Regions from separate parts of the Salibacterium lacus genome, predicted to be linked through region 4. Evidence: predicted binding sites of a transcription regulator. Region 4 holds the regulator's gene; each other region holds the start of a gene.

Region 1 (7,913 bases), on a different contig from region 4:
CCAAGTCTCTGTTAGGCGGATTTTTTTGTGGTTTTCAAAACTTTTATACCTTAAAAAAGCTCAGCCGCAGGAGCTGAGCTTTTGGTTTGCTCGATTAAATGGTGGAGCCTAGCGGGATCGAACCGCTGACCTCCTGCGTGCAAAGCAGGCGCTCTCCCGGCTGAGCTAAGGCCCCGTATGTATTATAATGGAGCGGGTGATGGGAATCGAACCCACGACATCAGCTTGGAAGGCTGAGGTTTTACCACTAAACTACACCCGCATCATGGAGCGGAAGACGGGATTCGAACCCGCGACCCCCACCTTGGCAAGGTGGTGTTCTACCACTGAACTACTTCCGCATAGATAGGTGAAAATGGTGAGCCATGGAGGATTCGAACCTCCGACCCTCTGATTAAAAGTCAGATGCTCTGCCAACTGAGCTAATGGCTCTTCTTACTCAATTATCTCCGCACACGGCAGGCATTTTACTGCTGTATGTAAAAACAACTGATTATCATTGTACTCCATTGTATCCGAAAAAACAACGGTTTAAACAAATGGTGGAGGGGGACGGATTCGAACCGCCGAACCCGAAGGAGCGGATTTACAGTCCGCCGCGTTTGGCCAACTTCGCTACCCCTCCGTCTTCAAAAGACACTTTCCTATTATACCAAAAAAGTGCGTAATGTCAATAAAAAAATGGAGAATGGTGACCCGTACGGGATTCGAACCCGTGTTACCGCCGTGAAAGGGCGGTGTCTTAACCACTTGACCAACGGGCCGTTTCTCCAGCAGAAGCAAAGCCTTGTCTGCTGACACAGGATATTATATCTTAAACGCTGCAGTTGTTGCAACACCTTTTTTAAGAATCAGGAGGAACTTTTTGTTCCGCTTTTGCTTCCTTTTCCTCCCCCTGCCTGCTGCATGGAAAATAGATTGGAATCAATAGAAAACACAAGTTTGTCCCGCTCTCTTTTTCGCTTCAAAGCGAGCTGAATAAGCTGATCCGTTAATGTTGTGTAATCTTTACCTGCCGGTTCCCACAAGTAATAAGACAGTGATCCGGGTATGGTGTTGATCTCATTGACATAAACGCGGCCCGCATTCTGATCAATAAGAAAATCAATACGCGATACACCGCTGCAACCAAGAATCTGGAATGTATCCTTGGCAAGTTCCTGGACTTCCTTTGCCCTGTTTTCTTCAAGTTCAGCAGGAATGATACGATCCGTGCTTTCCATTCCTTTCGCACCGTCTCCATCTTTTCCGTTTCCACCCTGGTATTTATCTTCATAACTCAGGATGTCTTCGGACTTCAGCACTTCTTCAATGACGGAGGCTTCCACTTCTTCATAATCTCCGAGCACAGAGCAGTTCACTTCTTTCATATCTTCAACCATCGTTTCAACAAGGAGCTTCGAGGAAAATTCCATGGCTTCTTCCACCGACTCCTCCAGTTCCTGTTGGTTTTCGGCTTTATTGATCCCCACGCTCGATCCGAGATTGGCCGGCTTCACAATGACCGGAAAACCAAGTTTTTCACGTATCATTTTGGTCATTTCCCGGCTGTTTTCCACCCAGTAGCTGCTGTAAAACCAGACATAATCGAGAACCGGAACACCAGAATCCCGCAGAATCTGTTTCATTACTACTTTATCCATGCCACCCGCCGAAGACAGCACATCGCATCCTACATAAGGAAGGTGAAGCAGTTCAAAGTACCCCTGCATCACTCCATCCTCTCCAAATGTGCCGTGGAGAATCGGGAAAGCAAGGTCTATCTCTGTAATAATTTTCTTCCCAAAACGAGGAACCGGGTCTTTCTGAAGGAGGACGCTTTCGTCTTCTGAAGTCGTGAGTGTGACTTTCTGTGCATTCTCCAGCAGATTGTCCAGGTCTTTATAGTTTTCTATATCCAGCAGCTGCTCACCGGTGTAAAAGGAGCGGTCTTTACTGATGTACACAGGGACCGCTTCGTATTTCGAATCGTCCATCGCCTGCACAGCCTGCAGAGCGGTAATAACGGATACTTCATGCTCCACCGACACACCGCCGAAAAATACCCCTACCCTTGTTTTCATGTACAGCTCTCCTTCATCTGATTACTCGTTAAATGTATCCGGGAGATCATTTTCCAGCAGAACCACTGACTTCTGAAGCGCCTGCTCGTTCATTTTCTGAAGGGCGTCCTGCAGGTTCTCCGCTACATAATATTGATTTTTTGGATATCCTTTGTCTGCAAGTCCCTGCTGCATCGGTTCCGTTTGTTTCTTCCCGACTAATATGACAAAGTCACAGACATCTGCAGCATATTCGGCAAACCTCTTGTTCAGTTCATACTCTTTTTCTCCCAGCTCTATCATTCCGGGTGTGACAAGCATCTTATATTCCGGCATCTGTCCCAGCACTTCAAGCGCCATTCTCGATCCGACCGGATTCGAGTTGAAACTGTCGTCTACAATCGTAATATTGCCGGATGATTTTTTCAGTTCCAGACGGTGTTCCACCGGCGCGACCTGCTTGACGGAACGGGCAATCTTTTCAAAAGAAATGCCTTTTTCCGATGCCATCGCTATCGCGGCAAGAATATTGTAGATGTTATGACGACCGAGCAGTTTCGTCTGAATCTTTACCGACGTTCCATCGTATTTATAAACGGTGAACTCCGACCCTTTGGAAGAATAGGAAATATCAGCAGCCCGGTAATGAAGATCCACTGAATCAATCCCGTAATACATCGTCCGGCACTGATTACGCTGCTGGTAAGACATGATATTCTGATCATCTTTATTCAGAAAAGCCGTCCCCTCATGCGGGAGTGTCTCAATTAATTCAAATTTTGTCTTCTTGATATTATCAAGTGTCTTGAATGTCTCCAGATGCTGCTCCCCGATTGCGGTCAGTATTCCGTATTTCTGATGAACCAGTTCACTTATGTCCTGAATATCATATTCCTGTTTTGCTCCCATTTCCGCAATGAAGATATTGTGATAGGGTTTCAGCATCGTCCGGATGGTCTTGGTAACTCCCATTTTCGTGTTATAACTCTCGGGAGTCATCAATACATTAAATTCAGACGACAGGACGGTTTCGAGAATGTGTTTCGTACTTGTCTTTCCGTAACTTCCCGTCACGCCAATCACTTCAAGGTTATTCATCTGTTTAATTATCTTCTCCGCGTCATGGTAGTAATACTGGCTGATCTGTTTTTCCACCGGCCAGTTGATAACATTGGCAGCAAGGGTATAAAAATACGTGAGAACGGAGGAACCTGCCATAAGCAGCAGAAACCATCCAATACTGCTTTCAAGCCCTGTGCCGAAAATAATGCCCAGCAGAGCCGTCACCGCAAATAATACCCCGGTTGTAACAAGAAGCCTCTTCACTCTGGAAGTAAAGACCAGCTTCTTCTTTTCTTGTTCTTCCGCCGTGAAATAGGCCAAAAGCGCAAAAATAAGCGTTCCCACGGTTAACGCTGCCGTTTCGTTTCCAAAAATCAATGGAAGAAAGGAAAGAAACGGAAGAAAGCTCTGTGCCGGAAAAGCTTTGGACGTGTGTGAAATCACCCAGTTCCAGTATCGTTCTGTCCGATAGGCATTTAACTGCAGCATATGAGTGCTGGTTTTCACGATTCGGGCCGTGTGCCAGCCCCAGGCTGCCAGGAATAATAGTATAAGTATGCCTGTCATTACTTCCTCTCCCCTTTATCTTTTTGAAGGAAAGAATCGATTACCAACAAAAACTGCTGCCGCTTATCAAGATACGAATAATGACCCGCATTTTCCAGAACGACAAGACCCGCATCCGGAATCATGTCTTCCATCAAACGGGCATCTGCGACGGGAGTCGCCTCATCATGCTCCCCCCATACAAGCAGTGTCGGCACCTGTATGTCGGGAAGATGATGGCGGAGGTCCTCATTCACCACTTTAACAAACGTCTGCTGCATCGTTCCGGAAACATTTTTATAATCTGTGGAACCGAGCTTTCCTTTTACTTTTGTGAGAATCGTTTCTTTATACCGGTTGAGCACCGGCAGGTTCAGTATATTTTTAAATGCTTTATACGTATAGACTTTAACATAATACTGCCATTTGCGTTTCGGCTTAATTCCGGCACTGTCCACAAGAATCACTTTATGTACCGGACTGCCGGCAGCGTATTTGATCGATACCCTGCCGCCGAAGGAATGACCCACGAGAATCGGCTGGTCGATATGCATCGTTTCAAGAAAGGTCCCGAGCATTTTGGTATAGGCTGCGACGTCCCAGGGTTCCGGCGGTTCTTCACTTTCTCCAAAACCAGGGAAATCAAGGGACCATACTCTGAAATGTTTCTCCAGGGATTGATGAACCGGAGCAAAAGCTTTCCGCTCCGCCCCCCACCCGTGAAGAAGCACCACATCCGCTCCTTCTCCGGAGACGTGGTAGCCCACCTTCACTCCGTCTATATCTATGTTCACAGCTATAACGCCCCTATTCTTCGCTGACTTATATCTATATTGTATATATAATCACCTGCTACGCTGTTTATGTTCTTTTCCATAAAACACATAGCCGCCACTATATCTTATCATATCTAAAACAAAACGAGAATCGTATCTTTCATTCGGTTTTTCACTTGCAGCCCTTTCTCTCCAAGCAAACTTGTAATGTTATTCACAGAATAAAAATCTTTATATTATTTTTGCACAGGGCAGGATATAACTAAGCAGAAAGAGGAGGGTTTGGTATGTTTCTGGAATATGACGCGGCCGTATTCAGCCGGATGCTGACCGGCCTGACACTCGGATTTCATATCATCTTCGCTACGATTGGTGTCGGCGTGCCGTTGATGATTGCCTTTGCCGAGTGGATGGGGCTGCGCAAACATGATGAACATTACCGGCTTCTCGCCCGGAGGTGGGCCCGCGGGTTTGTTGTCACGGTGGCGGTGGGTGTGGTGACCGGCACTTCCATCGGGTTGCAGCTGAACCTGCTCTGGCCGAATTTTATGCAGCTCGCCGGACAGACGATTTCCCTCCCCCTTTTCATGGAAGTATTTGCTTTCTTTTTCGAGGCAATTTTTCTTGGTATATATCTTTACACGTGGGACCGGTTTAAAAACAGAACCCGCCATTTCCTTCTCATGATACCGATTGTCATCGGGGCTTCGTTTTCCGCTTTCTTTATCACCTCGGTCAACTCTTTCATGAATGCGCCTCGGGGTTTCGAGCTGACAAACGGTGTGATTACCAATATACACCCACTTGCTGCGATGTTCAATCCGGCGGCTCCGACCAAAACCGCCCACGTGCTTGTCACCTGCTACCTCACATCCGCTTTTGTGCTCGGCATGATCGGCGCCGTCAAAATGCTCAAAGGCGACCGGCATGTGTATCACAAAAAAGCATTGCAGCTGACGATGACAGCCGCGTTTGTTTTCTCTATCGGTACGGTAGGTATCGGTGATCTATCGGGAAAATACCTGGCCGAGTACCAGCCTGAAAAACTGGCTGCCGGCGAATGGCATTTTGAAACGCAGACAGAAGCTCCACTTGTCGTAGGGGGAGTGCTGAAGGAAGGTAATAACGTTCAGTATGCGCTTGAAGTTCCCTATGCTCTCAGCATTCTGGCGCACGGCACGCCGTCGGCGGAAGTGACTGGTCTGGAGGAATTTGCACAGGAAGACCGGCCGCCGCTCATTGTGCATTACTTTTTTGACAGCATGGTAGCAATCGGGATGTATCTTGTTTTTATCCCCCTGCTGTACCTGGTGTTCAGGTGGAAAAAACCGGCCTGGCTGCATCATAAGGTTCTGCTTTGGGGTGTTGCCGCCGGCGGACCGTTGTCCATTCTTGCGACAGAGTTGGGATGGGTGTATGCGGAAGTAGGCCGCCAGCCGTGGATTCTGCATGACATCATGCGGACACCGGATGGCGCGACGACCTCCGAACATGTCGATGCCATGCTGTATCTGTTTATCGGACTTTACGCTGTCCTCGGGATTTCAAGCGCCGTTGTTCTGCGAAAAATGTTCAAGAACAATCCCGTTGCTCATGAACTCGAGAGCCGCGGCATTGACAGACGGGGAGGGTCGTCATGACTTACGAAATACTCGGCATCACCGTATTGTGGCTGTTCCTTTACGGTTACCTGATTGTCGGCTCTATCGATTTCGGAGCCGGATTCTTTCACTTTTACAACAAACTCTCCCGTAAGAATTACCAGGTGAACAAACTGATCCAGCGCTATCTGTCCCCTGTGTGGGAAGTGACGAATGTGTTCCTTGTTTTCTTCTTTGTCGGGATTGTCGGTTTCTTCCCCGACACCGCGTATTATTACGGAACGGCGCTTCTTGTTCCGGGAAGCATCTCTATTGTCCTGATCGCCATACGCGGCTCCTATTACGCTTTCAATACGTATGGCTCCAAAGACAGCCGGGTATACTCGTTTCTCTACGGGATAAGCGGACTGTTGATCCCTGCTTCATTCACGATCGTGCTTACGATTTCAGAAGGAGGTTATCTGGATGTGTCGGAAGGCAGTGTAACGCTGCTGCTCCGCGAATTGCTGACTAGTACGTATTCCTGGAGCGTGGTAGTGCTGGCCGTGGTGAGTGTTCTTTATATTTCGGCCGCGTTTTTGACGTACTACTCGTATCAGGCGGGGGATAGAGCGTCCCATCAGATATTCCGCCGCTACACATTGTTCTGGGCGGGGCCGGCCATTCTTGCCAGTCTGCTGATCTTCTATACGATCAGCCGGCACAATCCTGAACATTTCCAAAGCATGCTGGATATAAGCTGGATGTTCATGTTGTCCTTCCTGTTTTTCCTGGGGGCTGTCATGCTGATTTACCGTGAACGCCGTCTCGGACTGGCCTTCGTACTGGTGATGCTCCAATTTTTCAGTGCGTGGTTCGGCTACGGAGCCTCCCACCTTCCGTACCTGTTGTATCCGCACCTCACTATCTACGACGGGTTCGTGAACGAAACGATGGCAGCGGCACTGATTGCCGCTTTTATTGCAGGACTGCTGCTGTTGATCCCGTCCCTCGTTCTGTTAATGAGGCTGTTTTTGTTTGATGCTGATTATGTCCGCGGGAATCGATAGGAAAGGAGCGGTGTGCTATGGAGTTTTTCCTGCTTATGATCGCGCCCCATCTTGTTCTCGCTGCTTGTGTGCTGGTCGTTTTTTTATGGGGCGGACGGCGGAGCGATTATTTTCACAACGATTGAGGAGGAAGTGGACCTTGTTGGGTTGGTGACGTTTGAGCGGTCCCACCCGGGGCCATCGTAGTTATAAACGGTTCATGGTTACGTTTACGAACATCGGACCCGCACAAACGCAACTATGGTTCATTCATGATTACGTTTGTGAAACTTCGAAACAGCAAAAGCGCATCATAAATGGTTCTATGTAACGTTTTCCGCCATTTCCCGGTCCTAAACGTAAGGATGACCGGGCGCCGGACCTCAAGAGCACCGACATACCGGTACATGTATCAATAAACAAGAAAAGCACCACTGCAGGGCAGCGGTGTTTTTTTATTCGGCAGTACCGTAATATTCTTCGAGCGTCTGATTTGTATCATGAAGGGTGGCTGCAAGCTCTTTTCCAACGTAGCGGAGGTGCCATGGTTCGTACTGATAACCGGTAATATCGGTTTTATCTTCCGGGTAGCGGATGACAAAGCCGTATTCATGGGCGTGCTCTTTCAGCCACTGCCCTTCCGGCGTCTCTCCGAAGTCATTGGTCAATGCGAAATCCGCCGACTGGGAGCTGACATCCATGGCAAGACCGCTCTGATGCTCACTTTCTCCCGCTTGAGCGCTGTACTGGTTGGCTGCTTCCATCCCGTCTTCTTCTGCGTTAGCGGCAAAAATGGATTCCTGGCGGTCATAGGAGCGGTACCCTGAAACAGCAAATAAATGAAGTCCTTCCTCCTCC
Region 2 (7,913 bases), 440 kb from region 4:
GATGAGCCGACGGTCGGGCTTGATCCAAAGAGCGCGAAGACGCTGAAAGACCTGCTTCGGCAGTTATGCGACGATGGCACGACCGTATTTGTCTCGACGCATATTCTTGAAATCGCCCAGGAAATGTGTGACCGGATCGGCATCATCCGGGACGGGAAGATTGCAGCGCTTGGGACGATGGAAGAACTGCGCGGGGAAAGCAGCGCGAGTCTTGAGGATATTTTCCTTGAGCTGACCGGCGATGAGGAGCAGCAGGAACTGATCCGGGAACTCGCCGGTGGAAGGGCGGATGCGCCATGATCCGTACCCTGCTCGGCGTCCAGGCCAAGATTCTGAAACATACGATGGAAACCAACAAGACCGGCACGAATGTGTCGCACGTCATTATTGGGTTTGTCGTCATCCTATTTCTTCTGTTCGCTCTGAATATTGTCACGTCGCTGCCGGCAGCGTACGATGCCGGCTTGGTGGAACTGCTCTTTTCGTACGTTTTTATGATGATGCTCGGGCTGATCCTTTTGATGGGTGTGCCGCAGGTGTTCAAGCATCTGTATGCCTCGCGGGACTTAACGTTTTTGTTCACCCTGCCGATCAAGGTAAGTCACATTTTCTGGGTGAAATACATACAAAGTTTTCTCAATATACCGGCGGCGCTGTTTGTCGTGACGTTTCTGCCGGGACTTGCCTACGGGCTTCACGCCGGGGTGCACGGGTATTTTTATCCCGCCCTGCTCATCGTGACGCTGGCCATGCCGGCGCTCGGGGTGGCGGCTGCCTATTTTATCAATATGGGGCTCGTGCATATTATTCCAGCCAAGCGCGCCAATGAATTGATGACGGTGATGAGCGCGGTGTCCGGCGTGCTCGTATACGGCATGTTCCAGCTTCCGAACCTGCTCGCGGAGCCCGGTTCCGACATGGCGCTTCCAACCGGTTTGCTGCCTGAGATGCCGGCCTGGCTGCCGATGAGCTGGGGGGCGTCCGCGTTAACCAGCGCGATGGCAGGAGAAGTATCGTTCCTTCTTCCGACGGCCGGACTCGCCGTTGCTGCCGCCGGGCTGTCTTTTGCCGCCTCCGCTCTCGTGGAGAAAGGTTTTCGAAGCGGCTGGATTCAATTAAATGAAGGAAAAAATAAAAAGAAAAAAGCCGGAGAAAAGGGGCGCCGGTTCAAAGTCGGATCGCCCGTAGCCGAAATCGGATGGAAAGAATGGCGCTACATGAAGCGCGACATCAGGGAATGGCTCATTTTCATGCCGTTTGTGTTTTTGTTCATCTTTATGGGCTTTGGTTACACGGCCGGCGGCTCATCCGTTGCGGCATTCAGAGAGCTGGACCCGGTTCTTTCCTGGACTGCGGTGCAGGTTGCTGCGCTTTTTATTTACGCGTTTTTCAACGGCAGTCTGTCCGCGTCGTTCGTCGCCCGCGAGGCAGGCTCGACCTGGATGCTGCACGTACTGCCGCTGACAGGTGTGAAGATCGCGTGCGGAAAGCTGTGGATGAGCTGGCTTATTCCCTTTCTTCCCGTATCGGTACTGCAGATGACGGCTGGTATTCTGCTCGGATGGCCGGTGTCTTTCTTTCTCCTTGGCTTGGTGCTGAGCGCGCTCATCAGTCCTGCGCTCAGCGCGCTTGGCATCTGGACCGGCGCTATCGGCGGAAAATACAATCCTTCCAACCCGCAGAACCGGCTGCAGTTCGCGCCATCGCTCCTGATGCTGGCACTGTCCTATGTGTACGTGGTGCTGACATTGATCCCGGTGCTGCTTGTCGTTGTTCCCGCGGAAAGCGCTGGGCTGTTTGAACAAGTCGCAGGTGGCGGCATCATAGGAGGCAGTGCGTCTGCGGCCGCGTCGCTTCTGCAGCTGAAACTGACAAACAGCGCGCTCGTGATGGCGCTCAGCGTCCTCGTGTTTCTTTTTCTCACCATAGGCACATGTGTGGCATTTTTGTACCTGGCCGGCCGCCGCATCGAACAGGGCATCCAGGTAAGTATGCCGGACAGCAAAGAGTGAAAAATAGTAGGGAGACAGCCGGCTGTGTGATACAATAGCTGTACCACGAAGAAAGGAACGATGGCTATGCCGGAAGAAACGACACAGCTGTTGCACGCTCTCCTGGAAGGTCAGAAAGAAATTACCGCCGGCGTCAAGTCGCTGGATGACCGCATGATAAGATTGGAAGGCCGGTTCGATAAGCTGGAGCTCCGGTTCGATAACCTGGAAGGCCGCTTTGAAAAGTTGGAGGGCCGTTTTGATAAGCTGGAAAGCCGTTTTGACAAGTTGGAAGTCAACGTAGACAAGCTGGATAAAGGCCAGGACGAAATCAAGGAGCGCCTCTCTAAAGTGGAAAGCGGGGTCGACCTGCTGGCGGTGAAAGACTGGCACCATGAACAGGAGGTGCACCATATGAAAAAGAAACTGGAGCACAGACTGAGCAGAGACTAACATCAGGGTGCAGATTATATAGAAATCCGGACGAATGACTTCCGTGCTGACAAAAAGCATGGGGAGATTCGTTCGGATTTTTTCGTTATTGGGCAGCAGGTTTTACGAAACCAGGTTCGTACCCGCCGGGAGCGCCCATTTACAAGCCGAATGCTGCTATTTACATGCCGGACAAGAGGAAATACCGGCCGAATCCGTCGTTACATGCCAAGCAGCAGGAAATACCAGCCAAAAAGGGAGATTTACATGCCAAGCAGCAGGAATACATGCCAAACATCAAACAAGCCCGGTTACCTGCCGCCCTCCCGCGTTTCTTTCAATGTACGCACGGAATGGGCAAACTGCTTCTTTTCTGTCTCATCAAGCGGGATTTCGATCACCCTGTGAATGCCGTGCCGTCCGATCTCGGCGGGCACTCCGATGTAGGTATCGTTTTCTCCAAACTCTCCGTTCAGCCGGGCGGAAACAGGAAGCACCGCTCTTTCATCCTGGAGAATCGCTCTTGTAATCCGGGCCAAAGACATGCCGATGCCAAAATGCGTGGCGCCTTTCTGCTGAATGATATCGTAGGCAGCCGACTGCACCTGTTGAAAAATCGAATCAAGCTGCTGCCCCTCTTCTGCGGCCATCGTCCGAATGTCTTTCATGCCGGCAACAGCACTGCTCCAGACAGGAAGAGAGGTGTCCCCGTGCTCGCCGATAACCCAGGCGTGAATATCCCGTGAGTCGATATGGAAACAAGCACTTAATGCGGACTGCAGGCGGGCGGAATCCAGAACCGTGCCGGAGCCGATCACTCTTTTTTCTGGAAGGCCGGATACCCGCTGTGTAACGTCGGTTAAAATATCGACCGGATTCGTCGCAGCAAGAAATATTCCGTCAAAACCACGCGCCATCACCTCGGTTACGATCGTTTCAAAAATGTTTGTGTTTTTCGCAAGCAGATCGAGCCGGGTTTCGCCGGGTTTCTGGGCGAGACCGGCGGTGATGACGACAAGATCGGCGTCCCTGCAGTTCTCGTACCCGCCGCTTCGAATGGTCACCGGCACCGGGGCAAATGGAACGGCGTCCCGTAGATCGCCCGCTTCCCCGGCCGCTTTCTCTTCATTTACATCAATGAGTACAATCTCCCGGGTCAGACCCTGCTGCAGCAGGGCATAAGCATAACTGCATCCGACAGCCCCCGCGCCGATAATCACAATCCGGTTGTTTTTGATTGCCATAAAGATCCTCCTTATTTTGTGAAATGGTTCACATAAATGATAACATATAATGTGAAATAGTTCACATTATAAAGAATGAAGATTTTATGACACATTAATTCAGGGTTTAAAAATCATTCCAGCAGGTAATTGTATTGAAACACAGGGGATATAAGCACGCAGCTGATAAAGGGGATCAAGGCTTTTGAAGAAAAGTACATAGGAAGGAGCATCACCATGACATTGAGGGAGGACATTCACGCCTTGATTGACAGCCTGCCTGAAGAAAGCCTGGAGGACGTGTACAGCACTCTTTGGGAATACCGGGAAGAAGAAGAAAAGGAAATCCATGAAGAAGCCAAAAAAGAAGTACAGGCCAGCCGTTCTGAAGGATAAAAACAAAAGCAGAGCGTGAAAGTGTACAGGGAATCTGTGCCATGCTATGATAATATATGTGAAAAATCTATGACACTACGTTGAAAGGCGGGATTGATATTTTCAGCGATAAACTGAAAGAAGGCTTAATCGAGCAGATGAACTATGAGTTCTATTCGGCACACGCCTACATGGCAGCAGCTGCGTACTGCTCTGCGGAAAGCCTGGAGGGATTTGCGAATTTCTTCCTGATACAGGCCGAAGAAGAACGTTCTCACGGCATGAAATTCTACCGTTTTCTGAATGACATGGGTGCGCGTGCTTCTTTTCAAGGTTTCAGCGAACCAAACAATGAGTTTTCTTCCATTCTTGATACGTTTGAAAAAGGAATGAAGCAGGAACAGGATGTTACCCAGCGCATTTATAAGCTGGCGGATTTGGCGCTGGATGAGCGTGAGCACGCGACGATGAATTTCCTGAACTGGTTTATTGAAGAACAGATTGAGGAAGAGTCGCTGTTTGACGACCTTATTCAAAAGCTGAAACGCATCGACAGTGACAGCAACGCGTTCTTCATGCTTGAAGAAGAACTCGGCAAGCGTAAATTCGAGGCAGACAGTCAGTAAAACCAGTAAACGAAAAGATCGGGACACGGTTCCCGGTCTTTTTTCTATGTCCGGAGGTGGAAAAAGTCATGTTCCGGCTTCAGTGTCAGCGGCCTGCCGGTCCTTTGTTCTTTTTCGTACTGAGAAATAGAGAAAACGTCACATAGAAAGGCGCATACCTCCTTTTTGTACGGGAAGAAACACGTAAACGTCAGCAGTGCCCGGCTGTTCCCTTCCGGTTGATGATGGGATACAATAAAGAAAAAAGGAGACATAACCATGGCTGACATTAACTATGAGGTTATCGAACATATCGGCGTTCTCTCCGAATCGCCGAAAGGGTGGACGAAAGAGTTGAACCGGGTGAGTTGGAACGACCGCGAACCGAAATATGACTTGCGGGACTGGGCGCCCGGTCGTGAGAAAATGGGTAAAGGCGTCACGCTCAGCACCGAAGAGATCGGGAAGCTGAAAGAAGTGTTGCAGAGTATGTCGTCATAAAGCTGTGAAAACAGACAGGAAAACTCCGTTTCCAAATAGGAAGCGGAGTTTTTTGTGTCGGCGCAGGTATCCATAAAGGTCACCCAAGTTCAGGTGAGTTTTGTGGATATACTATTAGAAGGCAATACGGTGAAAAAGCACCTTCTCTACGACGTTTTTTTCTTAATGCTCCATTAACTGCCCCAGCGAAACAGTTAATTCTTCATCGGGATAATCAAGGGGGTAAATGCGGGCGGTTTGGTTGTCCTCATCGACATGTTGAATGTAGACAGGGGTACCATCGCAGGTGACATCCGCCATGACTGGAGAATCGGCAATATCACAGGCGCGTAATACATCCACGGTGTATCACCTCCTTTTACGCATGTAGTATAACGATTTCTGGATTCCTTTATACGTTTCCATAATTCCACGGATGGATTGGTAGAAGCCCCCACAACAAAAATACTAATATTCCTTATAATGTAGTATCACTTAGAAAGGAGTGATGCTTCAAATGAACAGCAGGAAGCTGGAACGTAAGAAAAAAGAATTGGAGAGTCTGCGTAAAAAGCTGGAAAAAATTGAGCAGCGTATAGCTGAAGAAGAAGCCGAATCCAACAGATAGATGGATGTTTTTTTATAAAATCAGGGAAGGGGAAGAGCATGTATGTCAGAATTCATTTCAGAGCATGAAAAGAATATGAGACATTTATTAAAACGCAAAAAAGATTTATTGGAAAAATTAAATGAGCTGGAATTGCTCGTTAAAAATATGGCTGAAGCAGAGGCTGAGGCGGAAGCAGAAGCAGAAAGTGAATCCGAATCGGAAGCAGAGTCTGAATCAGAGGCAGAAGCGGAATCCGAATCGGAAGCGGAGTCCGAGTCAGAAGCAGAAGCGGAATCCGAATCGGAAGCAGAGTCCAAGTCAGAAGCAGAAGCGGAATCCGAATCGGAAGCGGAGTCCAAGTCAGAAGCAGAAGCGGAATCCGAATCGGAAGCGGAGTCCGAGTCAGAAGCAGAAGCGGAATCCGAATCGGAAGCGGAGTCCGAGTCAGAAGCAGAAGCGGAATCTGAATCGGAAGCGGAGTCCGAGTCAGAAGCAGAAGCGGAATCCGAATCGGAAGCGGAGTCCGAGTCAGAAGCAGAAGCGGAATCTGAATCGGAAGCAGAGTCCAAGTCAGAAGCAGAGGCGGAATCCGAATCGGAAGCAGAATCCAAGTCCGAAGTCGATTCCAGAATCATAGGAATTGCAGAAGCGGAAGCCGAGGCAGAATCCGAAGCCGAGGCAGAAGCGGAAGCAGAGGCGGAATCCGAAGCAGAGGCGGAATCCGAAGCAGAGGCGGAATCCGAAGCCGAAGCAGAATCCGAAGCCGAGGCAGAAGCGGAAGCTGAGGCAGAAGCGGAAGCCGAGGCAGAAGCGGAAGCCGAAGCAGAATCCGAAGCTGAGGCAGAATCCGATGCTGACGCAGCAGCAGATATCGATGGAGAAGCGGAGGCCGAGGCGGAAGCAGAAGCCGAGGCAGAAGCAGAGGCTGAGGCGGAATCCGAAGCCGAGGCCGAAGCAGAAGCTGAGTCCGAATCTCAAACCAGTTTCGATGATAACGAGATAAAAGCCGAAGCCGGCGGCAATACGCTCAAGACCGGGAACAATACGATGGTTAATGTTTCAAACAGCGGAGTTACAACCATAGCCACTGCCATTTCAACATTGGCTCTGCTGGAAGCGATGAGCGGAAATGAAACGGATCTGAACAGCATGATCAATCGATTAACAGAAACGCTGAATGTACTAAGCAAGGAAGACAATAACAAAAGCCGGATTCTATCTGACGTGATGGAAGCTTTAAATAATAAGCAGGAGGGATAACGTGGCAAAAAGAAATGTGTCGCGAAGCTCTATCCCTGTGAAACCCGGGAAGAATGAAATGACAGTAAGATTACGGAATGATAGTGTCAATCATCAAACGAGACAGCTTCATATCAATGCTTTCGACAAAGATGATGATCAAAAAGAACCGCTGCCCATCTATCACGACGGGCAAAAGACCAACTCTGTCGTTTTGACACCGGAACAGGGAAAGCTGTATACCATTGATGCAACAGGTGTCAAAAGAAAAGTGGTCTTTGAAGCCGTGCAGACAAAGGGTGGAAAAGGCCTCTCTGTAAAATCAAAAAATGCCGGAAATGTTAACGCCGAAATCCGGATCAAATAAACCAGAATGGGACTGCTCCTGTATGGAGTGGTCCCTTTTTAATCAGTTACAGACTGCATCGCCGATAAAACAAAATCCCACCGGTGTCAGTTTGTTATAAAATGTTGAAGAAAAAATCCGATAATAAGAGTAAGAAGTGGATAAGGGGAAGGATAACGATGAAGTTTCAGAATATATTTCAGAAAAAAAAGAAAGATGCGCGCCGGATTATGATGAAGGAAATCGAAGACGACCTGCAGCAGCTCTCGTATTCGATACAGTATGTGGGTAATGTTTCCGTGCAAGGTGCATCCGGTGCGTCATCGATTGATAGTATGATCCTCTCTCCGTGCGGTATATATATTATTAACCAACTTACTGATTCCGGCCATGTTCAGGCTGATATGGAAGATGACATATGGTATGTCAATGAAACCAGGGAGATATCCAACCCCTTCTGCAAAATGGAGGAATGGAAGCAGGGGGTAGAGTCCAGCATTCCGGTACAGTATCATGACTACCTTATCTCTACTGCCGTTTTTTCTTCCCCATCCACCTTTGACACGGCACCGGTTTGGCGGAAAAGCAGTTCCAGCCGGATTTTGATCCATC
Region 3 (7,913 bases), on a different contig from region 4:
AAGGTGCGCGAACGTCGTTGCAGGGGCCGGGTCGGTATAGTCGTCGGCCGGTACATAAATTGCCTGAATCGATGTAACCGAGCCTTTCTTCGTGGATGTAATCCGTTCCTGCAGCTGCCCCATCTCCGTGGCAAGCGTCGGCTGATAACCAACAGCGGAAGGCATCCGGCCGAGAAGAGCGGAAACTTCCGAACCTGCCTGGGTGAAACGGTAAATGTTATCAATAAACAGCAGCACGTCCTGACCGTCCACATCACGGAAATGTTCCGCAAGGGTAAGGCCGGTTAATGCGACACGCATACGTGCTCCAGGCGGCTCGTTCATCTGACCGAACACCATGGTGGCCTTATTGATAACGCCGGACTCCTGCATTTCAAAGTAGAGGTCGTTCCCTTCACGGGTACGTTCTCCGACTCCCGCAAATACAGAAATACCACCATGCTCTTGTGCAATATTGTTGATTAATTCCTGAATCAATACGGTTTTTCCGACACCGGCGCCGCCGAACAGACCGATCTTACCGCCTTTTACATAAGGAGCAAGAAGGTCGACGACTTTAATACCTGTCTCAAGAATTTCCGTTTCGGTTGAAAGTTCATCAAAGGCCGGAGCTTCGCGGTGGATAGGATCCTGCTTCACTTCCGGACCGATAGGCTCCCGCTGGTCAATGGTCTCTCCAAGAACGTTAAATACACGTCCAAGGACTTCTTCTCCAACCGGAACGGTAATCGGGCCGCCTTCATTAATAACTTCCGCTCCCCGGATTAATCCGTCCGTCGAGCCCATGGCGACCGTACGAACCGTGTCATTTCCCAGATGCAGCGCTACTTCCAGGGCCACTTCAACATCCTTGATGTTGTCAGCGTACCCTTTCTGGGAAACCGTGAGCGCGTGGTTCAATTCCGGCAGTTCCCCGCTTGGAAACGAAACGTCAACTACCGGACCCATAACCTGGGTGACGCGTCCATTGCTCATATTTTTCCCTCCTAAACTGTGTCTAAAAGCCACATTAACTTATTCCAGAGCAGCAGCTCCGCCGACAATTTCACTGATTTCCTGCGTTACGGCAGCCTGTCTTGCCCGGTTGTAGGACAATGTCAGATCGTCAATAATGTCGTCGGCGTTATCGCTTGCCGCACTCATCGCTGTCATTCTTGCGCCGAATTCACTCGCTTTAGCATCAAGCAGCGCTCCGAAAATCAAGCTTTCTGCATACTGCGGGAGAAGCTGTTCAAGGATAGCTTCTTCGGATGGCTCATATTCATAACTTTGAACTGTTTCTGTCCCTTCGCCTATATCTGTCAGTGGAAGCAGTTTTGTTTCATTCACTTCCTGCTGAATGGCGCTGATGAAATGGTTGTACCAAATGTACAGCTCATCGATTTCTTCTTCTCCGAACATGTTCACAGCAAGCCGTGTAATGTTTTTGATGTCATGAAAATCAGGCTGATCCGGGAGACCGGTTATTTCATCCATAACGGGGATTCCACGTCTTTGCAGCAGATCTCTCCCGATTTTACCCAGCACAATCACGCCGTATTCGCTGCTTGAATGGTGACGTTTTTCAATCTGATCCAAAAAGGAACGCAGGAGATTGGCATTATATCCGCCGGCAAGCCCCTGGTCGGAAAAAATCATGATATACGCTGTTTTTTTCACCGGACGTTCTTCAAGCATCGGGTGGGTAGCGCCGGAGTTCCCGGAGGCTATACCTCCCACCACTTCCCGGATCTTTCTCGTATATGGTTCGTAAGCCTGTGCATTTGCCTGGGCCCGGTTTAACTTCGAGGCAGATACCATTTCCATTGCTTTGGTTATCTGTTTCGTTTTCTTGGTTGAGCCGATACGGTTTTTAATCTCACGTAAAGAGGCCACTTGAATTCACCACCTTTTTTTCACACCGGTTGTGCATGCTTTTCGGTGCCTGGGCTTATTTGGAAACGCTGAAAGTCTTCTTGAAACCGCCGATGGCATTATTAAAGTCTTCCGATTCCGGAAGCTTTCCAGTTTCACGGATAGAATTCAGCAGTTCTTTATGATTGGAATCCAGATAGGCGAGAAGTTCAGCCTCAAACCGCTTGATATCCCCAACTGGAATGTCATCCATAAATCCGCTTGTCAGCGCGTAAAGAACCGATACCTGTTTTTCAACCGCCATCGGCTGGTGAAGGTCCTGTTTCAGGAGTTCAACCGTACGCTCCCCGCGTGACAGTTTCGCCTTCGTCGCTTCATCAAGGTCTGAGCCGAACTGTGCAAACGCCTCAAGCTCACGGAACGATGCCAGGTCAAGGCGCAGTGTACCTGCCACTTTCTTCATCGCTTTAATCTGCGCGGAACCACCGACACGGGAAACGGAAATACCCGGGTTTACGGCAGGACGCACACCGGAGTGGAACAGGTTCGACTGCAGAAAGATCTGTCCGTCTGTAATCGAGATAACGTTCGTCGGAATGTAGGCACCGACGTCACCGGCCTGCGTTTCAATAAACGGCAGAGCGGTCAGGGAACCGGCTCCCATGTCATCACTTAGTTTCGCGGCACGTTCGAGCAGGCGGGAATGCAGGTAGAACACATCGCCCGGATAAGCTTCACGTCCCGGTGGACGGCGGAGCAGCAGCGAGAGTTCACGATACGCAGCTGCCTGTTTGGTCAGGTCGTCATACACGACAAGCACGTGCTTGCTGTTATACATGAATTCTTCACCCATGGTTACACCGGCATACGGAGCCAGATACAGAAGCGGTGCCGGATCGGCTGCGCCTGCATTCACAACAATCGTATAATCAAGGGCACCTTTCTGACGGAAGGTTTCCACGGTTCCTGCAACGGTTGATTCTTTCTGACCAATCGCTACGTAAATACAGATGATGTCTTCATCTTTCTGGTTCAAAATGGTGTCCACTGCAATGGATGTCTTACCAATCTGACGGTCTCCGACCACAAGCTCACGCTGACCGCGGCCGATTGGAATCATGGAATCAATGGCTTTAATACCGGTCTGAAGCGGTTCATGAACAGATTTACGATCCATGACACCCGGTGCTGCGCCCTCAATTGGACGTGATTTACCGGCTTCGTGCGGCCCCTGTCCGTCAATGGGCTGACCGAGCGGATTGACGACGCGCCCAATCAGTTCTTCCCCAACAGGTACTTCCATGATCCGGCCTGTCCGCTTGACTTCATCGCCTTCGCGGATTCCGGAATCCGATCCCATAATAATGATACCAACGTTGTTTTCTTCCAGGTTCTGAGCCATTCCCATTACGCCGTTGGCAAACTCGAGCAGTTCTCCGGCCATGACGTTCTCCAGACCGTGAGCACGTGCAATACCGTCACCTACCTGGATGACAGTTCCCATTTCATTCGCTTGAACATCAGACTGAAAATTTTCAATCTGCTGTTTCAGAAGAGAGCTAATTTCGTCCGATTTAATGCTCATTAACGTTCACCCCTATCCTCTATCATTTTCCGGAGACCAGCCTGCGCTGCATTCTGTTCAGCTGACCTTTTATGCTGCCGTCAAAAACCAGATTCCCAAGATCAACTTTCAGTCCGCCGATCAGCTCAGAATCAATTTCATTCCTGATATAGAGGGTGTTTTTTCCGGTTTTTTCAGCAAAAGTTTCCGAAATCATGGTGCGTTCCTCATCAGAAAGCGGCTTAACAGTCGTAACGAGCGCATGTCCCACTTTCCATTCTTCATCTACAAGATACTGAAACCGCTCGATCATGTACACGACAGAGTCGATCCGGTTTTTTTCCAGCATTAAAAGCAGCGTCCGCTGCACCATATCGCTCATGCCGGAGAAGCCGTTTTTCAGCAGTGTTTCCTTCTGTTCTTTGGGAACTTTCGGATGTTCAAGAATTTCAGGAAGTCCACTGTTTTCAGCAAACACTTCTTGTACCGTGTCGAGCTCCGAACGAATTTGCTCCAGCATGCTTTTTTCTTTTGAAAGTTCAAACAGGGCCTGGGCATACCGGTTGGCTGCTGCTCTTGTCATAGCCGTCCGCCTGCCTCTTTGACGTAATCTTCAATGAGCTGTTCCTGTTCTTTTTCATCCAGCTCTTTTTCGATAATTTTGGAGGCAATCATCACAGACAGGGAGCCGACTTCTTCACGCAGTTCGGCGATTGCCTGTTCTTTTTCCCGTGCGATGTCGGCCTGGGCACTTTCTTTCAGGCGCTGGGCTTCTGCGCGGGACTGATTGATGATATCTTCTCCCTGCTTTTCACTTGTCTTTTTCGCGTTTTCGATGATGGAGTGTGCCTCTTCTTTGGCACGTTCCACTTCCAGGCGCTGTTCTTCCACATATTTTTCCGCATCTTTGCGGTGTTTTTCGGCATTTTCGATTTCAGAAGAAATATGTTCTTCACGCTCTTTCATCACGTTCATGATTGGTCCCCACGCATATTTGCGGAGGAGAACCAGAAGGATAATGAACGTAACAATCGAGAAAAGCACGTCTCCCCAAGTAATTACTTCCGGCACGGAATTCACTCCTTTCGGTGATTGATACAAAAGGAATGGCGAAGTGTCGCCTGATGGACTCCGCCATTAATCTCAGCGGTGTATGTACCCGCTGCTACATAACGATGAACGCGATAACGATTGCGATGATCGGCAGGGCCTCAACAAGCGCGATACCCGTGAACATAATCGTCTGTAGTGTGCCGCGGAGTTCCGGCTGGCGGGCAACCCCTTCGAGTGTCGATTTCACGATAAGTCCGTTACCAATACCTGCCCCGATTGCTGCCAGTCCTGCTGCGATAGCTGCTGCTAATGCTCCCATTTGAATGTCCTCCTTAAATATAATGAATGATTGATTGTTTCTACATTTCTAAAAAAACATGGTGAATCGTTTAATGCTCGTCAAGCACCTTGTGTGACAGATAAACCATTGTCAGCATCAGGAAAATGAAGGCCTGAATGGCTCCGATAAATATACTGAACGCCTGCCACGCAATCATCGGAATACCTGCTCCCATGGCACTGAGAATACCGGCGCCCCCGATACCTGTTAAGAGTGTCAGAAGGATTTCCTTTGCGTACAGGTTACCAAACAGACGCATTCCAAGCGTCAGCGTGTTGGCAAATTCTTCAATGATGTTAAGCGGTAAAAGAAAAGGCACCGGGCGCAGATAATCTTTCCCGTACTCTTTTAGACCTTTCATCTTTACGCCGTAAAAATGTGTGAGAAAAATGACCATGACTGCAAATGTCATCGTAATCACCGGGTCTGCTGTCGGAGATTTCCACCACAACTCATGCGTTTCCGAGTTAACAATCATGAATGGAATACCGAGCATGTTCGACACGAAAATCAGCAGAAAGATGGTGATGCCGAGTCCGAAAAACCGTTCCCCGGTTTTCCAGTCCATCGTGCTGGAAATCGTGTTTTTGATAAAATCAATAATCCATTCGAACGCGTTCTGCATCCCGGACGGTTTCATTTTCAGATTTCTCGCACTAAAAAACCCAATACAGAACACGATCAGTGCAGCGACGGTCAGCATGATGATATTCGAGAGGTTCACGTGGAACCCCGTAATTCCAAATAAATCATGGACGATCGGAGATTCGTGTTGCATTTCTTTCCCCCCTTACTCTTCGTAAATGGTTCTCTGATTCCCTGTTGCCGCTTCTTCGCCCTTTGTTTACGTGCATGTCAAACGTTTGATCCGGGTTATGCGGGCTTTTTTTTAAACAAGGAGTGAAGAAGAATGATAATGTAGGGTGTCATTATACCGGTAACAAGGCCCATCAGATGAAAATGCCCGGGAAACTGAAGGAAAAGTACGGCTGCCAGCGCTCCTGACGCAAGCCGCGACAGCATTCCTGCAGAAAATGCCGATCTGTTCTCTTCCGCGGCTTTTCCGAGCTTTTTAACGTCCCGGTACATGCTCCAGACGTTAAAGAGACCGAGCCCCGTTCCGATCACGGCACTTAAAAAAAACACCTGGTACGGGCTCATTCCCCAGCCTATGACATACAGTGCCAGGGCATAAAACGTGAACTGAACATAACGCCTTGTCTCCTGCTGAAAAGTCTGGTTCATTTCCGGTCGTCTCCGTCTTTAAGATAGTACTCGAGCAGACGGATCACTCCGTATACTCCGGCGGCAAGTCCTGCCAGAAGGCCGATGATCATGATGAAAGGGTCTGTGCCCCATTTGTCATCCAGCCACCTTCCCGCGAATATGCCGATTAACAGGGGGCCGACTAAATAAGAGAGCACGGCTGATGTTAAAGCCGCGGACTGGAACGGTTTTGGAGACTTATGCTTGTCCGCCATATGACCCTCCATTCGCGGTGGTTCAAAGCTGCGCCGAAAAAAGGGACGGCGCTTCGGGATGTGGACAGCCGGATCTTTCTGACAATTTAACAGAAGTCGATTCCGGCCTTTGTCTTTCTCCATCATCGTGCAACCGTCACCGAAATATGTAAACCCTCTCACATACCCTCTGTCATCGTACAATAGAGGTCCCTGTCTGTCAATCCTTCACCAGGAAAAAATCCTTGTCACATCAGGGATTATCGTCATTTACTATGTGTCGATTAAGTGACAATTACAAGCCGGCTCAAAAATACTGCCGGAGGATCTTTGAATCCTTCCGGCAGCGCTTCCATATTATACTCTCAGGTTCTTGGTTCAGGGGTCTTTTCCACCCTTTCCTGCTGGAGATGGATGAGCGTTTCCAGCGTCTCTTCCTTTGTTCCCGAGACAGCATGGATAACGGCCCTGTAAATACCAGGTTCGACAGAAAGTTCCTCTTTTTTTACTGTCTGTTTGAATAACCCCGGCTTGACGTTCTGCTTTTCATCAAGCACACCGGCATAGGCGAATGTATCCGGGTCATACAGTCTGATTTGAAACGTATCGGCACCGCCCGGCATGTAAACTTCATACTGAAAGGCTGATGCCTGTGGATCCGGCTGCAGTTCAAATGCACTGATTCTCGGATACTGCGGCTCGTTGATAAGCATCAGATAAGGCAGGGTAACCGGGTACTTTCCTCCTGTTACTGTGATGGCGCCGTGGAGTTCATCTGTTTCTACTGCACCGGGTGAAAGCTCCGCCTGAACGTTCACTTCTTCTGCTTCACCGGGAGGGACAACGACAGTTTCCGGCACGTGCCACTCGATACCGAAAAACGGTTCATTTTCAGCCTGAAATCTGTACGTCCGCTTTTTAAAGGAATTATTTTCCAGTAGTATAATTTCTTCGTATACGGTCTGCTCCCTGCCGAGCGGACGTACCCCCAGCGAGAGTGTTCCCGGACTGACGAGAGTCTCTGTCTTTAATGCTCTTGCGATATCCACCCGCCCTGCTCCCTGTACAAACGGAGGATACATACTCCCGCTCTCATCTGTCAGAGGCACGGCTGTGTTCATGAGCACCGTTTTGACCTGCTCCGGGGTCCATGTCGGCCGGGCCTGTTTCACAAGTGCTGCCGCTCCGGCAATATGGGGGGCTGCCATACTCGTTCCATTCAGTGACATATATCCTTTTGGCACTGTGCTGTCGATGTCGACCCCGGGTGCGGCAATATCCGGTTTAACTGCCCAGGACTGCGTAACCGGTCCTCTTGAACTGAAAAATGCCATATGATCGGTCTCTTCCTCGAGAATCGTGCGCAGCGCCGGTGGAACATCGTCTTCCTTTTCCTGTACGGCTTTTTTCAAATGTTCTCCGTCTTCTTTTGAAATCGTAATAACAGGCAGAGGCAGTTCTTCTTTTGACATCGCCGCAAAGCCGCCCGCCACATTGTTGTACAGGATGACAGCATCCGCTCCTGCCCGGCGTGCGTTGGCCATTTTCCGAACGAGCGGTATACCGCCGCGCTCGATGAGAACAGCTTTTCCTTTGACATCCTTAAGATCTTCTTTCAACCCCAGGCCGGCGAATACAAGCG
Region 4 (7,913 bases):
GGTGCGCCTATTTTGCTTTCCCTCGGATTCGGGATTCGGGAAAGTTCCGTCATATGGAGCCTTATCAGCTTTGCTGCGGCGCTCGTTGTGATGCTCTTCCTGCTTTTACCCGAGCGGCAGACCGACCGCCATCCAAAGCTCACAAAAACATCGGGCAGACATGCAGCGTTGTGGGCTGTTCTCGGGATATTCCTCGTATTTGCCGCCCAGTACGCGGCGATTCTGATTGAAATGGCGGTCGGTATCGAACCCGGTTCCGAGAACACGCAGCAGATTCTATCCATGGTGGAAAAGTTTCCTGTATTTGCCTTACTTGTCGCCGTCATCGGGCCGATTCTGGAAGAACTCGTGTTCCGAAAGGTTCTTTTCGGCACCTTTTACAGACGTTTTAACTTTATCATCGCTGCACTGCTTAGTGCCCTTATCTTTTCGCTCGTGCATTTTGACATCACGCACGTGTTGATTTATACCGCCGTCGGATTCGCCTTTTCCTATCTGTATGTGAAAACGGGCAGAATTCTCGTGCCGATCATTGCACACGTGGCAATGAACAGTTATGCCATTATTGTACAGGTCCTGTTTGCGGATCAGATCCGCGAAATCCAGCAGCAAATGGAACAGGTGAACCTGATTCTGGGAGGATTCTTTTTATGAGGGGCGGCACAACCATGATGGGGCTTTTCTATTTCGGACTTGCCGCTGCTTTCATCTGCTTTGCCGTCCTTAATGTGAACAACCATTCATGGAATTTCCTGACGTTTCTGTACGCAGGCCTCGCAGCTCTGGATGTTCTGATGGGCCTCCGCTTTTTGCGCGCCGGCAGGCAAAGCGGATCCAGCAGCTGAACCACAAACATCACACCAGACCTCATACAAACAAAAAAAAACAGGAGCGCAGTCAAATGGACTGCGCTCCTGCTTTATTTGTCCTGTCCGGCTTGCTCCTGCTCGGCCTGCAGGGCTTTCTTGTAGGAAAACCGGGAAATGATCACACTTCCTTCGTACAGCAGAAAGAGCGGCAGCGTTACCATCAGATGGGACACAATGTCCGGTGGTGTAATAAAGCCGGCTATGACAAGCAGCACAAAGTAGGCATACTTCCGGATGTGACGGAGCCATGCCGGCGTAATCAAGCCGAGTCTGGTCAAAAACATGACAACTACAGGCAGCTGAAACAAGAAACCAAATGGTATCGTCAGTTGAAACAAAAAACTGAAATATTCATTGGCCCCGTACTGCTCCGTTAAATTCAGCCTCTCGGACAATCCGCTCAAAAACCGGATGACATTTGGAAAAAGAACAAAATACGCAAAAGCAAGTCCTCCGAGAAACAGAACCGTAGCGATAGGTATGTAGGAGAGCGTTACTTTTCTCTCCTTTTCCATCAGACCCGGTGATACAAACGCCCACAACTGATACAAGAGGACAGGAAATACGAGAATCAGCCCGATGAAAAACGCAAAATTCATGTAAAGCTTGATTGGATCGGTCAATTTAAACACGTTCATCGGGAAACTCTCGGCTTCCGGGATATTCTGCAGGTACGTTATCACCCCCGGCGCGATAATAAGACCGGCGATAAATGCCGCCAGTAAATAGACCGCTGAGATAATGATGCGCTTCCGCAGTTCTCCAATATGATCATATAAAGTCATTTCATTCTGCGCCATGCCTGTCCCGTCCTACTCTTTACTTATCGGATTCATCCGTTGACTGCTGCCGGTTTTTCTTTTTCTCTTCTTCTTCCACATCATCAGCAAGTCCTTTGGTCGCGCTCTTGAATTCCCGCAGCGTATTACCCGCGGCTTTTCCGAGTTCCGGAAGTTTTTTCGGTCCGAAAATCAAAAGCGCGGCAAGAACAATCAGTCCAATGCTTATAGGTCCCAGATTCATTTTCAAAACACCCCCTGCATGTGCTATAAAGGATAATTTTTCAGAAAGTACACCAATGTCTGAAGTTCCACCGACAAATCAATATGATGAACCCGTACGTTTTCGGGCACCGTCAGACGTTCCGGAGTAAAATTCATAATACCGGTGATTCCCGCCTCCACCAGTTGTTCCGCGGTTTCCTGGGCGGCCGGGGCCGGGACGGTGAGAATCGCAATCGAAGCGTTCCGTTTCTTTTTTACGTCCGGCAGGTCATTCATGTGATATATCTCAACCCCGCTGATGTCCTGCCCGATCAAGTCCGGATTGACATCAAAGGCGTTGACAATCTGTGTGTTGTCGCTTTTTGTGAAATTGTATTTCAAAAGCGCGGTGCCAAGGTTTCCCACCCCGACAAGAAATACTTTGGTCACTTCGTCCTGATCCAGCGTTTTGCGGAAAAAGGAAAGCAGATACTGTACATTGTAGCCGTAACCTTTTTTGCCAAGTGCTCCGAAGTAGGAAAAATCCCTTCGTATCGTGGCTGAATCCACTTTGACCGCATCGCTTAGTTCTGTAGAGGAAACCCTCTGCTTCCCCGATTGATAAAGATTTTCAAGAAACCTGTAATAAAGAGGCAGCCGTTTGGCGGTTGCCTGCGGTATCTTCTGCTGGTCTATGTTCATGGCAGCCTCCAACTTTTCCTTTCATGTTTCTTTACAGTATAACATGATAAGCTATGCTGTCGTCACATCGTAAAGCCTGTCCTGCTTGAGACAGCATACCGGAGCCATCTGCGCTTTCTTTCATTCTACACGAAAAAACGGAAATTTGTAATAGTTGAAAGCATTTTCGCCGGGCATTTTCACACATGATCCATATTCTCTGTTTCGCGTTTGCTTTAAAAATACGATACACTAAGAGAGGAGAAGTTTTGAATAAAAGGATGAACAATAATGATTGTGCTGCAATGCGCGAATATAACGAAATCTTACGGGGTTGAAACCATTCTTGATGGGATTAAGCTCGAGATCAAAAAGAATGAAAGAGCCGCCCTCATCGGCCGTAACGGCTCCGGCAAATCAACCCTTCTGAAAATCATCGCCGGGGAACTTCCCTACGACGAAGGAGAAGTTACCACACCAAAAGGAACAAGAATCGGCTATCTTGATCAGCACACCGGTCTTGATTCCGACCGCACAATCTGGGACGAGATGCTTTCTGTTTTCGATGAACTACGGGAAATGGAAACGCAGCTGCGCAGCCTCGAGAATGCCATGGCCGATCCGGATGTGTACAATGACGAACAGAAATACGAGAAAACCTTAAAAGACTACGACAATCTTCAATATGATTTTCAGGAGCGCGGCGGTTATCAGTATGAAGCAGATATCCGCGGGATTCTGGCAGGGTTGAAGTTCGATCAATTTGACTACAATACACCGATTACAACGTTAAGCGGTGGGCAGAAAACAAGACTCGCTCTCGGTAAACTGCTGCTCTCCAAACCCGAAGTGCTCATTCTCGACGAACCGACGAACCACCTTGATATTGATACGCTCCGCTGGCTGGAGAACTTTTTGTCCAACTACGAAGGAGCGGTTCTGATTGTTTCGCACGACCGCTATTTTCTCGACAATATTGTTTCCAAAGTCTATGAAATGTCACGGTCGGAAGCTCGGTTGTTTTACGGCAATTACAGCCGGTATCTGGAGAAAAAAGCCGAGGTTTACGAGCAGGAAATGAGAGAATATGAAAAACAACAGAAAGAAATCGCCGAACTCGAAGACTTTGTTGCAAGAAATATCGCCCGCGACTCCACCTCCAAACGGGCGCAGAGCCGACGCAAAAAACTGGAAAAAATGGAGATTAAGGAGAAGCCGCAGGGGGACGAAAAATCAGCCCGGTTCTCCTTTGATATCGAGCGACAGAGCGGCAATGAAGTGCTGAACATTTATGATCTGAATGTTTTTTATGAAGAGGAAAACCCTGTTATCCAGGACTTAACCCTTTCTGTCAAAAGGCAGGAAAGCATTGCGCTGATCGGGCCGAACGGTATCGGTAAAACGACGCTGCTAAAAGCGATTGCCGGACGCATCACGCCGGCTTCAGGCACTGTCCAGTACGGCACCAAAGTATCGGTTGGCTACTACGACCAGGAGCAGGGTGATCTTGATACCGGCAAAGACGTGCTTCATGAGCTGTGGGACGAGTATCCACTTAAAACAGAACGGGAAATCCGCACCGTTCTGGGAAATTTCCTTTTCACCGGCGAAGATGTGCTCAAGTCCGTTTCCAATCTGAGCGGCGGAGAAAAATCACGGCTCGCGCTCAGCAAGTTAATGATGAAAAAGGCCAACCTGCTGATTTTTGACGAGCCGACAAACCATCTTGACCTCGACAGCAAAGAAGTTCTCGAAGCCGCACTGATTAACTATCCGGGGACGCTGCTGTTTGTGTCCCACGACCGTTACTTTCTCAACCGGATGGCTTCCAAGATTGTTGAACTCGATCAGTCCGGGATTCAGGAATATCCGGGCGACTACGATTACTATGTGATGAAAAAGGATGAAGAACGCCAGCGCGCCGAACTCCGCGCCCAGGAGCAGCCGCCTGCAGCCGACACCCAGACCGGGGCTCCCGGCGAAGACAAAAAAGCATTCCTCGAGGACAAAGAAGCCAAGAAACAGGAGCGCAGACGGCAGCGGGATATTGAAGATACAGAACAGCAGATTGAAGCACTCGAAACGAAGATCGAACAGCTCGAAGAAGAAATGTTGTCGCCTGATGTGTATGAAGACCACGAAAAAGCAGCCGAGATGCAGCAGCAGGTCCATGATGCGAAAGAGCAGCTCGATGCCTATATGGAAAAATGGGAAGCCCTGCAGCTCGGGTAAAGACTATGCTGACAGCCACTATGATTCGTTCATAGTGGCTTTTTTTCGGCCGGGCGGCGGATTATATCGGCGAAATGGTATTCCATGTTCCACGCGTACCGCACGCAGAGCAGATAAAACATCGAGGTCGCAGCAGCCACGGCTCCGGAGTCATTCAGAAGCAGCAGAAAGATCGAACCGGCGGCCCCTGCTTTCACCACAAGCTGCCGGGACGGCCTCATTCTCGTCTTTTTTTCAATCAGCAAATAAAAAGCAGCGATCGCGTAACTTGTAATCAGCAGTTTCGTCCAGTTGGAATGAAAAATGATCTTGATATTCATCTCCACCTTTCGAACGAAAAGCGCGCGCAGCTCTTCCCATTCTCCCTGCAGGAGCTGCTGGAACGCTGCACCGATGTGGGAAGGACCTCCGGTGAACGAAAGCCCCCAGAGCAGCACACCTAAAAAAAGCATTCCCCCGGATACAGCCGCCAATACTTTTTTCCAGCCGGCGTGTTGGAACTCCTTTGTCCAAAGGGTGCCAAACATCAGGCCGGACGCGATCGTCACGCCGGCGTTTTTTCCAAGAGCTGCACTTCCGGTGATAATCAAAAAAACGAGAAGCAGCGGAAGGACCGCCTTTTTCCTATACCGCAGCACCGGTTCCAGACAGACGATGGCCGCAACGGTAAAGAAGCCGCCGAGCTCGTTGCCGATACCGCTGTAGCGGGCGCCGATCAATGGGTCATACCCGAGATAAGACCGCTGAATGGCATAGGCGCCGTTTAGAAGATCGATGCTTAACAGCACGGTCAACAGGAGGGAAAGGAGGAGCGGAGCCTTCTGACGGGCCAAAATAGAGACGACAGCACCTATCACAAGAGCAGCAGCTGTCACGCTTCCTGTATAAAGGGCAATGTTATCCACAGGCCGGCCGACAAGAGCCGGAATTAGAACAAAAGCAATCGGCGAGGCCATTCCGGTCGATACAGCGGCATGCATCCACCGCGGTGGGGCAGACTTTTCTCTTTTTTCATAAAGAAAGGCAGCGGCAAGCAGAAGAATCAGGACAAAAATGTAGGAGGAAAGCACAGGCGCCCGCGTGTCATGAATCGTCTGCATCCCCCGCAGCTCTGACCGCGTTTCCTTAAGATCTACCTTTTCGCCGGCTGCCAATGGGGGCTCCGTTCCTTCGGAAAACACTGCCGCCAGCGCAGGCGCGGCATCCACGACGCTTCCAAGATAAGGAAGGCCGGTCGATGTGGAAAAAAGTCCACGCACCGTTGTGTCTTTATCACCTGTCCACTTCGCAAATGGAATCATGTCATCTGTGGATGGATCGACCCCCATAAGAAACAGTGGCTGTTCTCTTTGTTTCATATCGTGTAGAGCCTGCACCAGCGGTTGAAAAGGTCTGTTTCCGGAAATATGTTGGTCTTCATGTTGGAACCGGGCGATATCCCCCCATTCCACCACTGCCAGACTCGAGGAAGTATGCCGCTGGATGTTATCCACCCAGTCCTGTGTTTTCTGTGGATTCATTCTCCAGCCCCCGGGAGCGGAACTGTCTTTATCCACAACCGCACGACGGCTTCCGTAAGTCCTGCCTTGAAAATCGGTTGTTAAAAAAGGGGCATAACTCTGCCTCTTCCCCCGCCTGTCACTGTGTCCGGCAAACCAAACGGCAGCACCGTCTGCGCGCAGCGTCTCCGAAAGTGTCCCCGGAGCGGCGCTGTACCCGCCCTTCTCATTCTCCGCATGGATCGCTGCAAAGCCGGGAAGGTGATAGGAAAAAAACTCTCCTTCCGTCGTACGCCGCGTCCAGTCACTCAGCGACACCTGATTCGTTTCAGCACGCGCCCCGGCGCTCAGGGTCAACATTTCATCCACAGGGGATACCGGTCCTGCTGTAACCCGGTTCAGTGCCCCAATGACCGCTCCTTCCGCCAGCTTTTTATCCTCCAGCAGCAGAAAGTAATCTTCCATCGTTAAGCCGGGAACGAGCACCAGCACAGCATGCTGTTCTTCCGCCCGGGCCTCGTGCAGCGGAGTACACAACAAAGAGAGTATCACCCCGAGGATAAAAATCCAAAACCCTTGTTTTCCCGTTTTATCCCGAAATCGTGTGACGTCTTTTTCCATGTCCTTCCTCCTTGATCCATCCACACTATCAACAAGGTTATCAACATACAAACACCTATCTGCCTGTGTTTTCTGAACTTATACACAAATAAACTGTAGTTATACACATATTTGCTATTCACATCGCTTTCCCCTGATTTATTAGTTTTCCACGTATTTATCCCCATTATCCACAAGATGACTTTTACACAGTCTCAACAATCTTTACTTTATGGAGATAAAAGCACACAGATTCTTAACATAGATGGACACCATGTGTTGCAGCGGCCATTCTCTGATGGATATCGGGGGGAAACGGTCGGTAGGCGGTGTCTATCGACCATTACCACATAGAAATGAGCTACGAATGGCCGCTGGAAGTCTCTAGTGACCATTTGTAAGAAACTTTAGTGGACGAACCGCTCTTAGAACTGTTCTAACGACCAATTCACGGGTCGTTCAGAGTACAGGCTGCCCCGAAAACCAGGGATAGGGGCTGGGTGCTTTATGCTGGAGCTTCAATAACCAGCACAGAATCATAAAAAAAGCCTGACCTCAATATAAGGCCAAGCCTGGTACACCATTTAAATCCCAACCGGCGGTGATTCCTTTTTTCCACTGAATGTGGGCGGCTGCCCCTATCATCGCCGCATTATCGGTGCAGTACCGGAAAGGCGGGATCGTCAATTCCGCAGGGCTTTCCTTGAAAGCGTCTTCCATCGCCGCGCGCAGTCCCTGGTTGGCTGCGACACCTCCGGCAAGTACGACCTGCTGTACCCCGTATTCTTCAGCGGCACGTTTGGTTTTTTCCACAAGCACTTCAATGACGCTTGCCTGAAAGCTCGCGGCGACATCGGCTGTGGATAACGTTTCCCCGCGTTGTTCTGCATTGTGGACGGTATTGAGGACCGCTGACTTCAAACCGCTGAAGCTGAAATCAAACGAGCCCTCTTCAAGCCATGCAATGGGAAGCGGGATGTCCGCTTTACCGGCGGACGCCAGTTTATCCACCTGGGGTCCTCCCGGGTAAGGAAGACCGAACGTTCGGG

What was found. The regulator Rex, encoded in region 4, represses fermentation and respiration genes when NADH is low (regulators of the CRP and FNR family bind a similar motif). The targets are predictions, from matches to a motif close to TTGTGAAATATTTCACAA.
Region 1: the regulator Rex is predicted to act here: its motif matches at 4,629-4,646, upstream of ACFSUB_RS12675 (cytochrome ubiquinol oxidase subunit I).
Region 2: the regulator Rex is predicted to act here: its motif matches at 3,684-3,701, upstream of ACFSUB_RS13660 (L-lactate dehydrogenase).
Region 3: the regulator Rex is predicted to act here: its motif matches at 6,439-6,456, upstream of ACFSUB_RS16495 (AtpZ/AtpI family protein).

The regions. Positions count from the first base shown of each region.
Region 1 is NZ_JBHUML010000003.1:446,711-454,623, forward strand. Features, by position in the region: tRNA gene ACFSUB_RS12630 (tRNA-Ala) at 100-175, opposite strand; tRNA gene ACFSUB_RS12635 (tRNA-Gly) at 189-262, opposite strand; tRNA gene ACFSUB_RS12640 (tRNA-Gly) at 267-341, opposite strand; tRNA gene ACFSUB_RS12645 (tRNA-Lys) at 357-432, opposite strand; tRNA gene ACFSUB_RS12650 (tRNA-Tyr) at 541-625, opposite strand; tRNA gene ACFSUB_RS12655 (tRNA-Glu) at 690-764, opposite strand; gene ACFSUB_RS12660 (D-alanine--D-alanine ligase family protein) at 852-2,063, opposite strand; gene ACFSUB_RS12665 (Mur ligase family protein) at 2,085-3,671, opposite strand; gene ACFSUB_RS12670 (alpha/beta fold hydrolase) at 3,671-4,444, opposite strand; gene ACFSUB_RS12675 (cytochrome ubiquinol oxidase subunit I) at 4,714-6,066, shown strand; gene ACFSUB_RS12680 (cytochrome d ubiquinol oxidase subunit II) at 6,063-7,076, shown strand; gene cydS (cytochrome bd oxidase small subunit CydS) at 7,094-7,201, shown strand; gene ACFSUB_RS12690 (M15 family metallopeptidase) at 7,511-7,913, opposite strand, start outside.
Region 2 is NZ_JBHUML010000005.1:113,787-121,699, reverse strand. Features, by position in the region: gene ACFSUB_RS13675 (ABC transporter ATP-binding protein) at 1-300, shown strand, start outside; gene ACFSUB_RS13670 (putative ABC transporter permease subunit) at 297-2,012, shown strand; gene ACFSUB_RS13665 (hypothetical protein) at 2,079-2,444, shown strand; gene ACFSUB_RS13660 (L-lactate dehydrogenase) at 2,735-3,667, opposite strand; gene ACFSUB_RS13655 (hypothetical protein) at 3,884-4,042, shown strand; gene ACFSUB_RS13650 (ferritin) at 4,141-4,647, shown strand; gene ACFSUB_RS13645 (YdbC family protein) at 4,906-5,127, shown strand; gene ACFSUB_RS13640 (H-type small acid-soluble spore protein) at 5,290-5,469, opposite strand; gene ACFSUB_RS13635 (hypothetical protein) at 5,777-6,976, shown strand; gene ACFSUB_RS13630 (hypothetical protein) at 6,978-7,322, shown strand; gene ACFSUB_RS13625 (nuclease-related domain-containing protein) at 7,481-7,913, shown strand, end outside.
Region 3 is NZ_JBHUML010000006.1:126,240-134,152, forward strand. Features, by position in the region: gene atpD (F0F1 ATP synthase subunit beta) at 1-975, opposite strand, end outside; gene atpG (ATP synthase F1 subunit gamma) at 1,015-1,875, opposite strand; gene atpA (F0F1 ATP synthase subunit alpha) at 1,931-3,439, opposite strand; gene ACFSUB_RS16470 (F0F1 ATP synthase subunit delta) at 3,462-4,001, opposite strand; gene atpF (F0F1 ATP synthase subunit B) at 3,998-4,498, opposite strand; gene atpE (F0F1 ATP synthase subunit C) at 4,584-4,790, opposite strand; gene atpB (F0F1 ATP synthase subunit A) at 4,861-5,589, opposite strand; gene ACFSUB_RS16490 (ATP synthase subunit I) at 5,685-6,056, opposite strand; gene ACFSUB_RS16495 (AtpZ/AtpI family protein) at 6,053-6,292, opposite strand; gene ACFSUB_RS16500 (S8 family serine peptidase) at 6,637-7,913, opposite strand, start outside.
Region 4 is NZ_JBHUML010000005.1:555,278-563,190, forward strand. Features, by position in the region: gene ACFSUB_RS15850 (CPBP family intramembrane glutamic endopeptidase) at 1-654, shown strand, start outside; gene ACFSUB_RS15855 (DUF4305 domain-containing protein) at 651-845, shown strand; gene tatC (twin-arginine translocase subunit TatC) at 920-1,669, opposite strand; gene ACFSUB_RS15865 (twin-arginine translocase TatA/TatE family subunit) at 1,689-1,892, opposite strand; gene ACFSUB_RS15870 (redox-sensing transcriptional repressor Rex) at 1,916-2,554, opposite strand; gene ACFSUB_RS15875 (ABC-F family ATP-binding cassette domain-containing protein) at 2,825-4,765, shown strand; gene ACFSUB_RS15880 (hypothetical protein) at 4,795-6,885, opposite strand; gene tsaD (tRNA (adenosine(37)-N6)-threonylcarbamoyltransferase complex transferase subunit TsaD) at 7,420-7,913, opposite strand, start outside.